Regions from separate parts of the Paenibacillus sp. MDMC362 genome, predicted to be linked through region 1. Evidence: riboswitches for the same ligand, from Rfam matches in the RefSeq annotation. Region 1 holds a riboswitch; each other region holds the start of a gene.
What was found. A riboswitch is a leader RNA that binds a small molecule or an ion and turns the genes downstream of it on or off. The one in region 1 is predicted to bind thiamine pyrophosphate.
Positions count from the first base shown of each region.

Region 2: it holds a riboswitch for thiamine pyrophosphate, as region 1 does, so the genes downstream of both, DP091_RS20655 (ECF transporter S component) here and DP091_RS04960 (YkoF family thiamine/hydroxymethylpyrimidine-binding protein) in region 1, are expected to answer to the same signal.
Region 3: it holds a riboswitch for thiamine pyrophosphate, as region 1 does, so the genes downstream of both, DP091_RS16400 (ABC transporter substrate-binding protein) here and DP091_RS04960 (YkoF family thiamine/hydroxymethylpyrimidine-binding protein) in region 1, are expected to answer to the same signal.
Region 4: it holds a riboswitch for thiamine pyrophosphate, as region 1 does, so the genes downstream of both, tenA (thiaminase II) here and DP091_RS04960 (YkoF family thiamine/hydroxymethylpyrimidine-binding protein) in region 1, are expected to answer to the same signal.

Region 1 covers NZ_QLYT01000010.1:52,414-55,503, reverse strand. Annotated here, with positions in the region: gene DP091_RS04970 (nucleotidyltransferase domain-containing protein) at 1-366, shown strand, start outside; gene DP091_RS04965 (YjcZ family sporulation protein) at 484-582, shown strand; gene DP091_RS04960 (YkoF family thiamine/hydroxymethylpyrimidine-binding protein) at 657-1,262, opposite strand; TPP riboswitch at 1,347-1,449, opposite strand; gene DP091_RS04955 (nitroreductase family protein) at 1,633-2,235, opposite strand; gene DP091_RS04950 (ABC transporter permease) at 2,776-3,090, shown strand, end outside.
Region 2 covers NZ_QLYT01000041.1:31,795-34,884, forward strand. Annotated here, with positions in the region: gene DP091_RS20650 (ABC transporter ATP-binding protein) at 1-1,354, opposite strand, end outside; gene DP091_RS20655 (ECF transporter S component) at 1,347-1,976, opposite strand; TPP riboswitch at 2,067-2,179, opposite strand; gene asd (archaetidylserine decarboxylase) at 2,344-3,090, shown strand, end outside.
Region 3 covers NZ_QLYT01000030.1:152,060-155,149, forward strand. Annotated here, with positions in the region: gene DP091_RS16395 (MTH1187 family thiamine-binding protein) at 1-251, opposite strand, end outside; gene DP091_RS16400 (ABC transporter substrate-binding protein) at 344-1,375, opposite strand; TPP riboswitch at 1,489-1,599, opposite strand; gene DP091_RS16405 (VOC family protein) at 1,771-2,154, opposite strand; gene DP091_RS16410 (GGDEF domain-containing protein) at 2,392-3,090, shown strand, end outside.
Region 4 covers NZ_QLYT01000053.1:27,895-30,984, reverse strand. Annotated here, with positions in the region: gene DP091_RS24540 (VOC family protein) at 674-1,174, opposite strand; TPP riboswitch at 1,437-1,540, shown strand; gene tenA (thiaminase II) at 1,681-2,367, shown strand; gene thiM (hydroxyethylthiazole kinase) at 2,420-3,090, shown strand, end outside.

The DNA of each region.
Region 1 (3,090 bases):
GCCCGAAGCGATTTGGATTACGGCCCCCTGCCCTTGACGATATCCGATATTAACGATTACCGTTATGTGCTGACTGAGCACATGTTAGACTTGAAGAGTCCCCGAAGGGATGGCGAAAAATGGTTTACGGTCCACAAAATAGCCGCGATTCTCTGTGATTTTATACTTAGGGTGAACCGGGAGTGGACGGGAGAAGGGAAGACGCTGTTCCGTCTGTTTAACCGCTATGACACAATCTTAGGAGAGCGATTGGAAGCAGCTCTCGCGGCGATGTATCGCCAAGATGATTCTTCTGTTCTTATGGCATTTACCGAGGAAATGCTCCTTCCATACGGAGGGAAACTTCTCATCGGTCACGAGGAATAAAATACCGTTGCCAATAGATAAAGAGAGGTACATTAGCCGTGACGCTAGCACGACGCGGGAAATACTATAATAGTGTGATTACATCACGTGATACTTTAAATCCAGGAGGGGATCTTCATGAGCGGAGTATGTGGCGGCGGTGAATGGGGCAATTCAGTAGGAATTATTTTGGTTCTCTTTATCCTGCTCGTAATCATCTTGAGTGCTTGGGTTTAAACCGTCAAGATTCTTGGCAGTAGTGACAGAAAAAGCCCGGCGCTTGCCGGGCTTTTTGTCTGCCTCGATCGAACTCAATTCGATGCGGCTTTAACCGAGGGGCTGTGAGCCGACACCACTGCAGTCATGACCAGATGGCTGCTGTCGGATTGGATCGCATGCAAAAATGCCTCTTCAAGAGATCCGAACACCCGGGATAAGGATCCGTCCAACCGGCTGGCGTAATGAACGCTTCCGGCGAACGTGCCGGCTGCCTTCGCACGATTTACTTCACCGTAGATGACATCCATGTATTTGTCCGTACCCATGGGGTAAAGAGCGAATTGGCAGGCAGTCTCCATATCGGCATGTTCTCCGATGTCGTTGTTCAAGCGGGTCGAATCCTCAGTCATATATACATCGGCGTCCGTATCTCCTGGGCAGCCGATGGAATAAGTCCCATTAAAAACCGTGTGCACGCCGCTCGCCGCAGCATGGGCGAATATCGCTCTTGTAACATCAAATACATGCTCTGCACGTCCCCGAATGCAAGTGCTCACATCGTCTGTTTGAATCCACACCTTTCCCGTATCCACAGATTGCAGCGCGCCCATGATGACCTCCACAAACCGGTCTGTCATGGGAAATACCGAGAACCGGCATCCGACGATCCGGCTGGTTCCGCAAACTAGCTCATTCATTGTCATTTCCTCCCCATTGTTTAAGTCCACGCAAAAAAACCGCACCCCATGAAGAAAGTGCAGTTATGCCTACGAAAGGAAATAAACATAAATGCTACACTTCCCCACGCTAGTATGACCTAGATCGGGTGATAAGGGTTGACGGCAGTCCGCCGTCTCTCAGCACATGGCACCCCTAGTACAGCCAACATCTTATGTAGTTGGTTACCGCAAGATTTGCCCCGGAGCTTCATGTTATCGTAGAAGTTCGAGGGCTCTTACCTGTGTAATTGTATCGTTTTGCCATCGTTTTTTCAATCTTTGCCCATTATAAAATAACCGCCTGTCCCAATTGCGGGAACTTGGGAGGCGGCTTTTTTCATCTATTTGATTAGTTGTATACTTTCACGCGATCTTCAAGCGGTGCAAATTCTTTTTCGCCTGGTTCAGCAACCGGCTTACCGAAAGGCATTTGAGCAATCAGCTTCCAGCTTTCCGGGATGTTCCATTCGGCTTTTACTTTTTCGTCAATCAGCGGGTTGTAGTGCTGCAGGGATGCGCCCAGACCTTCTGCTTCAAGGGATGTCCATACTACAAATTGCAGCATGCCGTTGGATTGGTTGGACCATACCGGGAAATTGTCGGCATAAGGGGCAAAGTTTTGTTGCAGCCCGGCAATGACGTTGTTGTCCTCGAAGAACAGTACCGTACCGTAACCAGCGCGGAATGAAGCCATTTTGTCGGCAGTGGATTTGAATGCTTCTTCATCGCCAACAACTTCCTTCAGGATGCCTTCCGTGATGTTCCACAGCTTATCGTGCTGTTCGCCAAGCAATACAACGACGCGTGCACTTTGGGAGTTGAAAGAAGACGGAGTATACTTAACCGCTTCGTTTACGATTTCCTGAATACGCTCGTCCGAGATAACGGATTCTTTGCTAATCCCGTAATAAGAACGGCGATTTTTGAGTGCAGCTGAAAAATCTTTAGACATTGAAAAAAAACCTCCTGGTGTAATCGAATTTGCATACGCCTGATAAGAAGATGTCCCTTACTCCAAGCAAATATGCATTTTACGTTAATAGCCATAGTTTTAATTATCATTCCACACTAACTTACGTTTAGTTAGAAATAATAATTATGTTAGGATATTAATATAACTTAGAGTAATTGTCAACGACTTTTAATACTGAAAATATAATTTCCTTATCTGTTTAATGAGGATTGAATCCCTGTCGTTTTAAGTGAAGTCTCATTAATGCAGAAGCTGCATTAATGAGAGGTTTAACTAAAGTGTGGGTTCTGCCTGGACATAAGCTAGGTCTCCACGAAACTTCATATTATGAACAATTCATGAACAAAATAGACAATTATGAACAATTTAATTGATTTTGATTCTCAATTATACTTGTCGAGCCAGAATGAGGATGATATAATGCATATCAGAACGCAATTGATAATCAATCTCAATGAGAATGATGACGAAAATTGCACGACACAGGTATTTAGAGACATACGCATAGAAGGAAGAGCCATGAAGATTAGATACTTATTTGCAGCCGTTGTGGTACTCTCGATAATCTCATTATTTATTGGAGTTAAAGATATTTCGCCACTGCAATTATTCTCGATGACCGAACAACAACAGCATATTATGCTTGTCAGCCGGATTCCTAGGCTTGTCAGTCTCATATTGGCGGGTGTCAGCATGAGCATCTGCGGATTGATCATGCAGCAGCTCAGCCGCAATAAGTTCGTATCGCCCACCACGGCAGGTACGATGGACTCTGCCAGGCTGGGGATATTGGTAGCCATGCTCGTCTTCACGACAAGCGGACCGCTTATCAAG
Region 2 (3,090 bases), on a different contig from region 1:
CCGTAGCCACGCTCAAGCGGCGCTTTTGGCCTGTCGACAGCTGATACGGATGCCTGGCCTCCAAGCCTTTCAATCCAAAGCGTTCAAGACAGCGGTCGGCCTGCGCCTTCGCTTCCTCCGGCGGCACATGATCCACCAGCAGCGAGTACACCACCTCATCGCCGATGCGCTCCGTCAGGAATTGAAGCTCCGGATTCTGAAACACGAACCCGATTTGACGCAGCTGCTGCTCTCTCTTCTTCCGCAGCTTCCTGCGCTTGCCCTGAATGACCTCTTCCCCGCAGAGCATATAGGTCCCTTCGGCGCGAAGCAGCCCCATCAAACTGAGCAGCAGCGAGCTTTTGCCTGCTCCGTTCGGGCCTACGACCGCAATAAACTGTCCCGGAAACACCTCGGCCGAAGGGAGGCTGATGACCGGTTTATCCCATCTCATTCCCCTGAAATTCGCCAATTGAATGACAGGCTCCCCACATTGAGCGTACGGCGGAGCAGCCTCATGCAGGAGATTACGATTACCCTGCTCATCGCCAAGTGCATCGACCGGAGCAAACAGCTCTCTGCCCGCCCGGGTCTGCGCATAATCTTCCCATACGCCGGGATACCAGATTCCATAGGCTTGGAGTTCCCGCTGATATTCTGCGAATATCGCTGCTGGAGGTCCTTCGCCCAGAATCACGCCATCCGGGCTGAACAGTACGACACGATCCACGTATTTGGCCATTTCTTCGATCCGGTGCTCCACGATGATCAGCGTCCGCCCTTCCGATACGGCCTTCACCGCGGACCAGATTTGCTCCCTTCCTTCCGGGTCGAGCAAGGCAGATGGCTCGTCAAGGAACAGCACCTCCGGCTCCAGCAGCAGAGCCGAAGCCAGCGCTAACCTTTGCTTCATGCCTTGGGACAAATGCCCGATCGGCATATGAAGCTCCTCAAGATCAAGACCCACCTCGCGGAGCGCCGCTTGCATCCGATCCTTCATCTGGTCGCGGGGGACACTTAGGTTTTCCAATACGAAAGCCAGCTCTTCATCCACGTACGGCATGCAGAACTGGGTATCCGGATCTTGGAATACATAACCCCAAGAGCGAGGAATCAGCTGCGACTCGCATTTCATCGGCACCTCCGTTGCGCGGGGAATCATCCCGCTAAGCACCTGCAGCAGCGTGGACTTGCCGCAGCCGCTAGGACCGAGCAGCAGCACCTTCTCCCCGCGGACAGCCGAGAAGGAAAGGTCTTTGAACATCAGCCGCTCCTCGCCCGGATACTTCAGACGCAATCCCTCCACATACATGGCCGGTTCCGGAACCATCTCAGCGGACTGAGCCGAAACCGGGCTAACCGCGGCATTAGACATGGCGCGGATCATCCAGTGCTTCGTAATCCTTCTTCGACGCAGGACGCAGCAGGGATGTGACGCCCGTGCGGTCCAAGGCTTTGGCCAGCAAGAGCATGAGCAGGCCTGCAATGACGGCGCCGCTGAGTACCCGCATACCGTATTTGGCCAGGAACATCCACGTCTGCAGGTCATCGGTATAGCTGTAATAGAAGTCCATCATCATCGATCCGATGGCTGCGCCTGCTCCGGCAATCGCCAGCGTCCACGCCGAGGTGCTCCGATAACGGAACGCCGCGAATACCAATTCTGCCCCAAGTCCTTGAATGAGGCCATATAGCAGCAGAGTCAATCCCCAGCCGCTGCCAAACAGCACTTCCACGTGGGCAGCCGCCACTTCCGCAATGATGGCCACTCCCGGCTTTCGGATTAGCAAGTAAGCAAGCGTGGCTGCAGCGAACCACATTCCGTATAACAACTCATCCGCTTCAAAGAACAGCGGTTTTAACAGATTATAAACCGAACCCCAGAAGTGATAAATGACGCCAAGCACCAGCGATACCAGCACCGTCACCAAAATATTGCTTAACCGCAGCCCTTTTCGAGGCTGAACCCCCAACTTCTCTTGCACAGATGTTCCCATAACCACACATTCCCCTCTCCACCTCTATTTTTGTGTAAACACAACAAAAAACCGTCTGGAAAACGCGCAGACGGAAAAATAGGCCCTATGTAGGCAGGGTCGGATATTCTCTACGCTGGCATTACCCAGTTCAGATTAACGGTCAACAGCGGATAACAGCTGCAATCTCAGCCTGATTCACTCAAGCCCCCGTATTCCCTATTCGGTTTCATGTTAATCTTAAAATACACATTCGTTCTCCAATTAGCAAGAACCTTTTTTCAAAAATGGCTATTTATTGATTTCCAGCTCATTCTATGTCAATATCAGAGTGATTGGCTTTTCCACCAACGTTTATTGCTGACACCTATGCACAAAGGAGAATGACATGGCTAAACAATTGCTGCGTCTGATGACTGAGCTGTCCTCCCGCAAGTGGCTGTCCCGAATCATGGGGCATTGTTCCCACAGCCGGCTGAGCCGTCATCTAATACCTGCATTCATACGAATTTATCAAATCCCGGCGCATGAAGCGGAGAAAGAAATCCACGAATACCGCTCACTGAACGAATTCTTTTCCCGCCGGTTAAAAATAGGCCTGCGCGCCATAGACGACACCGCCGATGCCATGGTAAGCCCCGTCGATGCCACGATTTCGGCGATGTGCGCCGTTAATGCCGGCACCATTCTGAGCGTCAAGGGACAGGATTATACCCTGAGCGAGCTGCTCGCCAAGTCACCGAGAATGGAAAACTACATCAACGGTTATGCATTTGTATTGTATTTAAGCCCAACCGATTATCATCGCATTCATTCCCCGGTAACCGGTGTTCAGGCGGAAAGCGAGCATCTAAAGGGACGCGTTTACCCCGTGAACGATTTTGCGATGACCCATATCCGGCGTGTGCTCAGCCGTAATGAGCGCCTCATTACCTATATTGCGCATGAGTTCGGCGAAGTTGCCGTCGTGAAGGTCGGAGCCATGAACGTAAGCAGCATCCGTTATGCGGACGAGAACGTGAAGAAATACGAGATCGGCGATGAACTCGCGTACTTTGAATTTGGCTCTACCGTCGTGCTTTTGACAGAGAACGGCACGTTTACTCCGCGCGGTGACCTGGGACCCGGATCCAAG
Region 3 (3,090 bases), on a different contig from region 1:
CTGGGATGATGGGCGATTCTGACTTGGGATATGATGCTGGGACTTCCCGCATTCACCAGCGCTTCATGCATGCGCTCAACGATCTTGAGCAGCTCGGCGAGCTCTCCTTCCATGGTCGTTTCGAGTGCATGAACCTCGTATTTCACGCCTGATTCCTGAATGACCTTAATCGCTTCATCTACATAAGGGATGCTGTCGGCCCCGTTTGGCGTTCTCGGTATCACTTGAATGCTCAAGAGCGTATTCGCCATGTAAACTCATCCTTTCGTGCAAGCTATATTGTAATGGAAGAGAGACAGCCTTCCGCAAACGTCGTCTCTCTTCTTTTTAAATAGAAATAACCTTATGGCTGCTCCGGTAAAAAATCATTGGTGAATGCGCGGTCAGCGTCAAGCTCTTTCTCCAGCAGCTTACGCTCAAACATCCAGTCTGCATATCCCGACCATACTTCGGCTTTTTGTTCACCCCAGCGGGATGCATCATCCTGATAACGGGGGCTCAGCCATTTTTGGCTGGCGAGAACCAGTTCGGCATCCAGGTCAGGAACCGCCTTCGACAGCAGGGCTGCCGCATCTTCTGGATGTTGAATCGCATAGTCGTATCCTTTTGAAGTCGCCCGCATGAACGCTTTGATAAGCTCGGGGTCCTCCTGAATCAGCTTCTCGTTCGTCACGATAACCGGCGTGTAATAATCAAGCTGCTCGGAGTAGTCCTTCACATAAATCATGTCAAGCGGTTCATTGCGAAGCTCGGCTTCAATACCTGTCCAAGCATAGAAGATCCAGGCAAAATCAATGTCGCGTTTGACGGCCGTAAAATAATCGGCATCGCCCATATTGACCATTTTCACCTTGCTGACATCGGCGCCATCGATCTCCATGATGGATTTCATGACGGCTTCCTCCACAGGCGAGCCCCAGCCGCCATAGGATTTTCCTTCAAAATCGCCTGCTTTCGCGATGCCTTTGTCCTTAGGGGCGGCAAAGCCGGACGTATTATGCTGAATGATCGCTGCAATGGAAACGAGCGGCAATCCTTGGGTTCTGGCCAGCGTTACGCCCTCCTGATAGCTGATGCCAAACGGCACGTTACCGGATGCGACCAGCGTATCCGTTCCGCCTGCTCCCGGCTGGACGATCTGGACATTAAGCCCTTCTTCCTCATAATACCCAAGCTCCTTCGCTGCATACAGGCCGGTGTGATTCGTATTGGCGGACCAATCGAGCATCAGCTGAACGTCACGGAGTTTTCCGGGGGTCTGACTGCCTTCGCCTTCGGCACCTGTCTTCTTGTTCTGTCCGCTTGTACCGCATCCGGACGCGACCATAAGCAGGACGCAAGCGAGAAGCAGCGGAATCCATCTTCCCTTCTTCATCGTTTCTTCTCTCCTTTGAGTTCTCTTTCTATTACCTCGCAACTCCACAAAAAAACGCCCTGATGATATCAGGACGCATGACGGCGTAAGTGTATACCACGGCAAATAAAAAGCTGCCGCAAACATGGGCTTCCTACGCTGGCATTACCCAGATCAGGTGTAAGGGTCAGTATCATATCGGATACACTCTCAGCCGGCCAAATCCAGCTCCCCCGGTATTTATGAAGTTTTGATCATTACATCCGCTATTATAGTCCTAACACACCAGACCTGTCTAGTTCGAAGGAGCGCGAGCGAGGCAGGTCTTTGCTCAGAACACTTGCCATGGGAAGGATTAATTAATCCTATGAACCTTTCACGGAATAAAGGATTTGAATAAGGCTTCTATATTGAGGTTATCGCTGGAAGAACTCAATCCATTCCCCTTCGGGACCATGCACGAAGAAATAACGGAAACCATTCGGGAGCGTCACGATTTCCTCGTCCAAGTGAGGAACGTCAAGTCCTTGAACCCGGGCATATTCCTCTTCAATGTTATCCGTGCTGACTGCAAAATGATGAACGGTGCCCTCCGCAGGCAGCGAGTTGCTGTATCCCTGAATAAGCTCGACTTCCGTCTCGTTGCTGCCGTTAAAACCGAGGAATGCCAGCTGGATGACGCCATTCGTATGGGTTAGGCGATCCTTTAGTTCTAGTCCGACTACGGATGTATAGAAGGCGATTGTAGCTTCTATGTCCCGGACAACAATACCAACATGATCCAATCGTTTCTGTGACATGGTTCAACTCCCTTTCCGATCTATCTATATGAGATATGACTGAAATATTATCACATAATCCCTATACGTCAAGTGGGAGTTGTGTTTAGGGTGGGGCTGATAAAGATGATTTTTCTTTCATTTCCTCATCTTTACTTTTGGGTGGGTAAAAAGTATCATGAGAAATAGAGAGATTAATTCAAAAGACCTAACATACGAAAGCGATCCAGCTTACCTTTTGGCCGAGGAGGAATGCTTATGAGTCCAACTCCAGCAGATCATCTGTGGATTCGACTCGCCATGATATATGCATTCATTCAAATCATGATTGCTCTGTGGATGCCTGAGGCTTTATCGCTTCAGCGTGTTCTAGTCATAATTCCTCCTGTAGCCGCCTCCGTTTATTTAATGCGGATTAGTCGGCGTTATGAGGTTCATCTTCGCAGGTTTTGGCTTATTGTTAGTCTCGGATTGATGGGGGATGCAGCGGCACGAATCATTCATGCTTGTTATGTTTGGTTTGGAAAAGAGAGCGCTTTCTCATCGATCCTAACCCATTTGTTCTGGGGACTTGAACTCATTCTGTTCGCAAGCTCTCTCATTTATTTATTCCGGCATGTTCAAGGTTCGCTTCGGGGACTCCGGTTTATGCTGGATATCGTGATTGTTGGCATTGCCGTCATGACGGTAGGGTGGGAATATTTCATCAAGCCTGAGCTTCAGGGTCTGGCCCATGAGGCAATATGGGGAAACCTTTGGGTGGACATGCTGTATCCCCTGTGTGCAATGGTACTTATCTTTTTTACGCTGGTGTTATATTTTAATACCGGACTGTTAGGGAAATGGGCGGCCATTCTGTTATGTCTCGGCGGAAGCACTTATATTGCCGGGGATGTTCTGTACATCTATCTCGTTGATCTTTTGGATATCGAGCTTCGCTCCTACCTGCATCCACTC
Region 4 (3,090 bases), on a different contig from region 1:
AGTATCGCTGCGTGTGCAGCACCACCGCCTCACCGCTTATGTAGCTGCGTGCACACCACTCACCGGCACAGCTATGCCAGCTCCGTATTTTATACCGCTCCCCTGATCCGTTAACGGACACTAGTTCCCTTATTTGCCTGATTTACCTTCGATTCTTAAAACTAACGGACACAGGATCGCTTATCACCGCAATAAACTGCCTTTTTACGCCCATATTCTATGAATAACGTATCTGGTGTCCGTTAACTCTCGAAAATTACGCCTTTTCAGCTAAATAACGTATCCTCAGTCCGCTATGCCCTCTGAGCAGTCGCACCAAGCCAGCAGTAGCTCCAAGATTCAGTAGCATCAATACCAGCAGTCGCACCAATACCAGCAGTAGCACCAATACCAGTAGCACCAATACCAGCAGTAGCATCAATACCAGCAGTCGCACCAAGCCAGCAGTAGCACGAGGACCAGTAGTAGCCCCAATCCCAGCAGTCGCACCAAGCCCAGCAGTAGCCTCAACTATATACTCTGTGCTCCCCGGTTTCTACCTCTAAACCATAGCTACTCTGGGTTCCCCCCGGCCCCTACACCGATTATAATCCCAGCCATTCATGCATACCCCTTGGAATCGAACCACCCATGATGTTCTCCCTGAAATGACGCTCGATCTCACTTCACCTTGTTACGAAATCTTCACCACGATTTCCGCACCGGCAACATAGGTCATTGCCTTCATGTAATCCGGGTCCTGGGCGCGTCGTTCCATCTCCTCGGGCGTTAGGTCCTCCAATCGCGTCTGAATCCACCATAAGTTGCCGAACGGGTCCCGTACCCGTCCCACCCGGTCGCCGAAGAACAAACTCGTTGGCTCCGTCACCGAGACGGCTCCTGCGGCAAGCGCTTGCTGGTGGACGGCGTCGCAATCCTCAACATATAGACGGAGGTACGCCGGGCTATCCGGCCATTCCGGTTTCGCGTCAAACATCATGACGACGGCATCCCCGATTCGCACCTCGGCATGGCCGATGACACCATTGCCAACATAGACGCGGGCTAACTCTTCGGCTTGAAAAGCCTTCTCCAGGAATTCGATTAGCGCCGCGGAGTTTCTTGAGATAATCCATGGTGTTACGGAGGTGTAGCCATCCGGAATGGGTTTAACCGCTTTTGATGGGTTCGTCATAAATACGCTCCTTTTTATGCTTCATTTTAGTTTGTTTGCTCTTATGTACTCATTATGTTGGGGAATACATGACAACCGAGCGTCAGTGTTTCTGAAACAAGTGCCGGGTAGCCGGCGTTTTTTATTCGCGAAAGACCTCTGCCACGGTACAACATCATGATCAACCGGTCTCGGGAAGATTTCCGAAGTGGAGTTCCGTCCACGAACCGTTAACGTTTGACAGTATCTGCAAACCTATGTACAGTATTAGACAAAAGAATAGGAAGTCCACTAGGGGAGCCGTTAGCGGCTGAGACAAGAGCGTATCTTGGACCCTTTGAACCTGATCTAGTTCGTACTAGCGTAGGAAAGTGGAGCCTTCGAATATGAGGTCTTGGTGCGTTTTTTGGCGCACTCGGACTTGTTGACGAAGCCGCTCCAGTTTTCGGGGCGGCTTTTTAGCGTTGCCTGGAAAGTCGTGTCTTATGGACTTCCTGCTCTTCAATATGTTGGAGGTGGGGACAAAAATGAGTTTTTCGCAAGAGCTCCGTCAGCAGGCGGGAGGCATTTTTCAAGCAATCTTCGATCATCCCTTTGTAAAAGGCATTGCCGAGGGGAAACTGGCGCGGGAACAGCTGATCCACTATGTGAAGCAGGATTTTGAGTATTTGAACGCTTACATGCGGATTTACGGAATTGCCATATCCAAATCGACCAGCCGAGAAGAAATCGCGGCTTTTAACGAACAGATTTCATTCATCCTGCATAGCGAGGTGCATCCGCACCAGAATTTTTGCGCAGCCGCCGGGGTGACCTACGATGAGCTTCAAGGCTATCCGCTGGCTCCGTCCGCGCATCATTATATCCGTCATATGCTGACGGTGGCGCATGAGGGCAGTCTGGGCGAGATTATGGCCGTACTGCTGCCTTGCCCGTGGACCTACCTGGAGATTGGCCGCAAGCTCCTGGATGAAGTGAAGCCGGATGAATCCCATCCGTTCTACGACTGGATTTATTTCTACGGCAACCGGGGCGAAGACGCGACAGCCAAGTTCTGCAGCCGTGTCGATGAATGGGCGGAGCGTGCGACGGCAGCCGAGCGGGAACGGATGAAGGAGTATTTCATGCTGAGCTGCCAGCTGGAGTATATGTTTTGGGATATGGCTTATAAGCAGGAGGAATGGCCGGTGCCCCTGCAGGCCGCTGTGCTGTAAAGAGACGTAACAAGCTCATAAATTCCAATATAGATAAGAGAGGCTGATTCATATGCATACATGGGAAAAAGAAGTTTCGGCGCTTTTAACACAGGTACGGCAGACGAGCCCCCTCGTTCACAACATGACGAACGTGGTGGTTACGAATTTTACGGCGAACGGCTTGTACGCGCTGGGCGCGTCGCCGGTCATGGCTTACGCGCCGGAGGAAGTGGCGGATATGGCCGCCATCGCGGGCGCGCTCGTATTAAACATCGGCACGCTGAACCGCGAGCTGGTGGATGCGATGATTATAGCCGGACAATCGGCGAACGCACACGGCGTGCCTGTGCTGCTGGACCCGGTCGGCGCGGGAGCAACCCGTTTTCGGACGGAGTCGGCGCTGCGGATCCTAGGTGAGGTGAAGGTATCGCTCGTGCGCGGGAATGCGGCTGAAGTCGCTCACCTTGTCGGGGAGGCCCGCGAGATCAAAGGTGTAGACGCTGGCAATAGCGCAGGTGGCGATCATGCCGGGCTGGCCGTGCGGGCTGCATGCGAATTAGGCACGATCGTGGCGATTACCGGTGAAGAGGACGTGATTACCGATGGAAACGAGGTACGCCTCATTACCGGCGGGGATGCTCTCCTCACGAAGGTAACCGGCGCAGGGTGCCTGCTGACCTCGGTGCTGGGTGCCTTTGCAGCGGTAGAAGCAAACCTGCTGCTTGCCGGAACGGCGGGTCT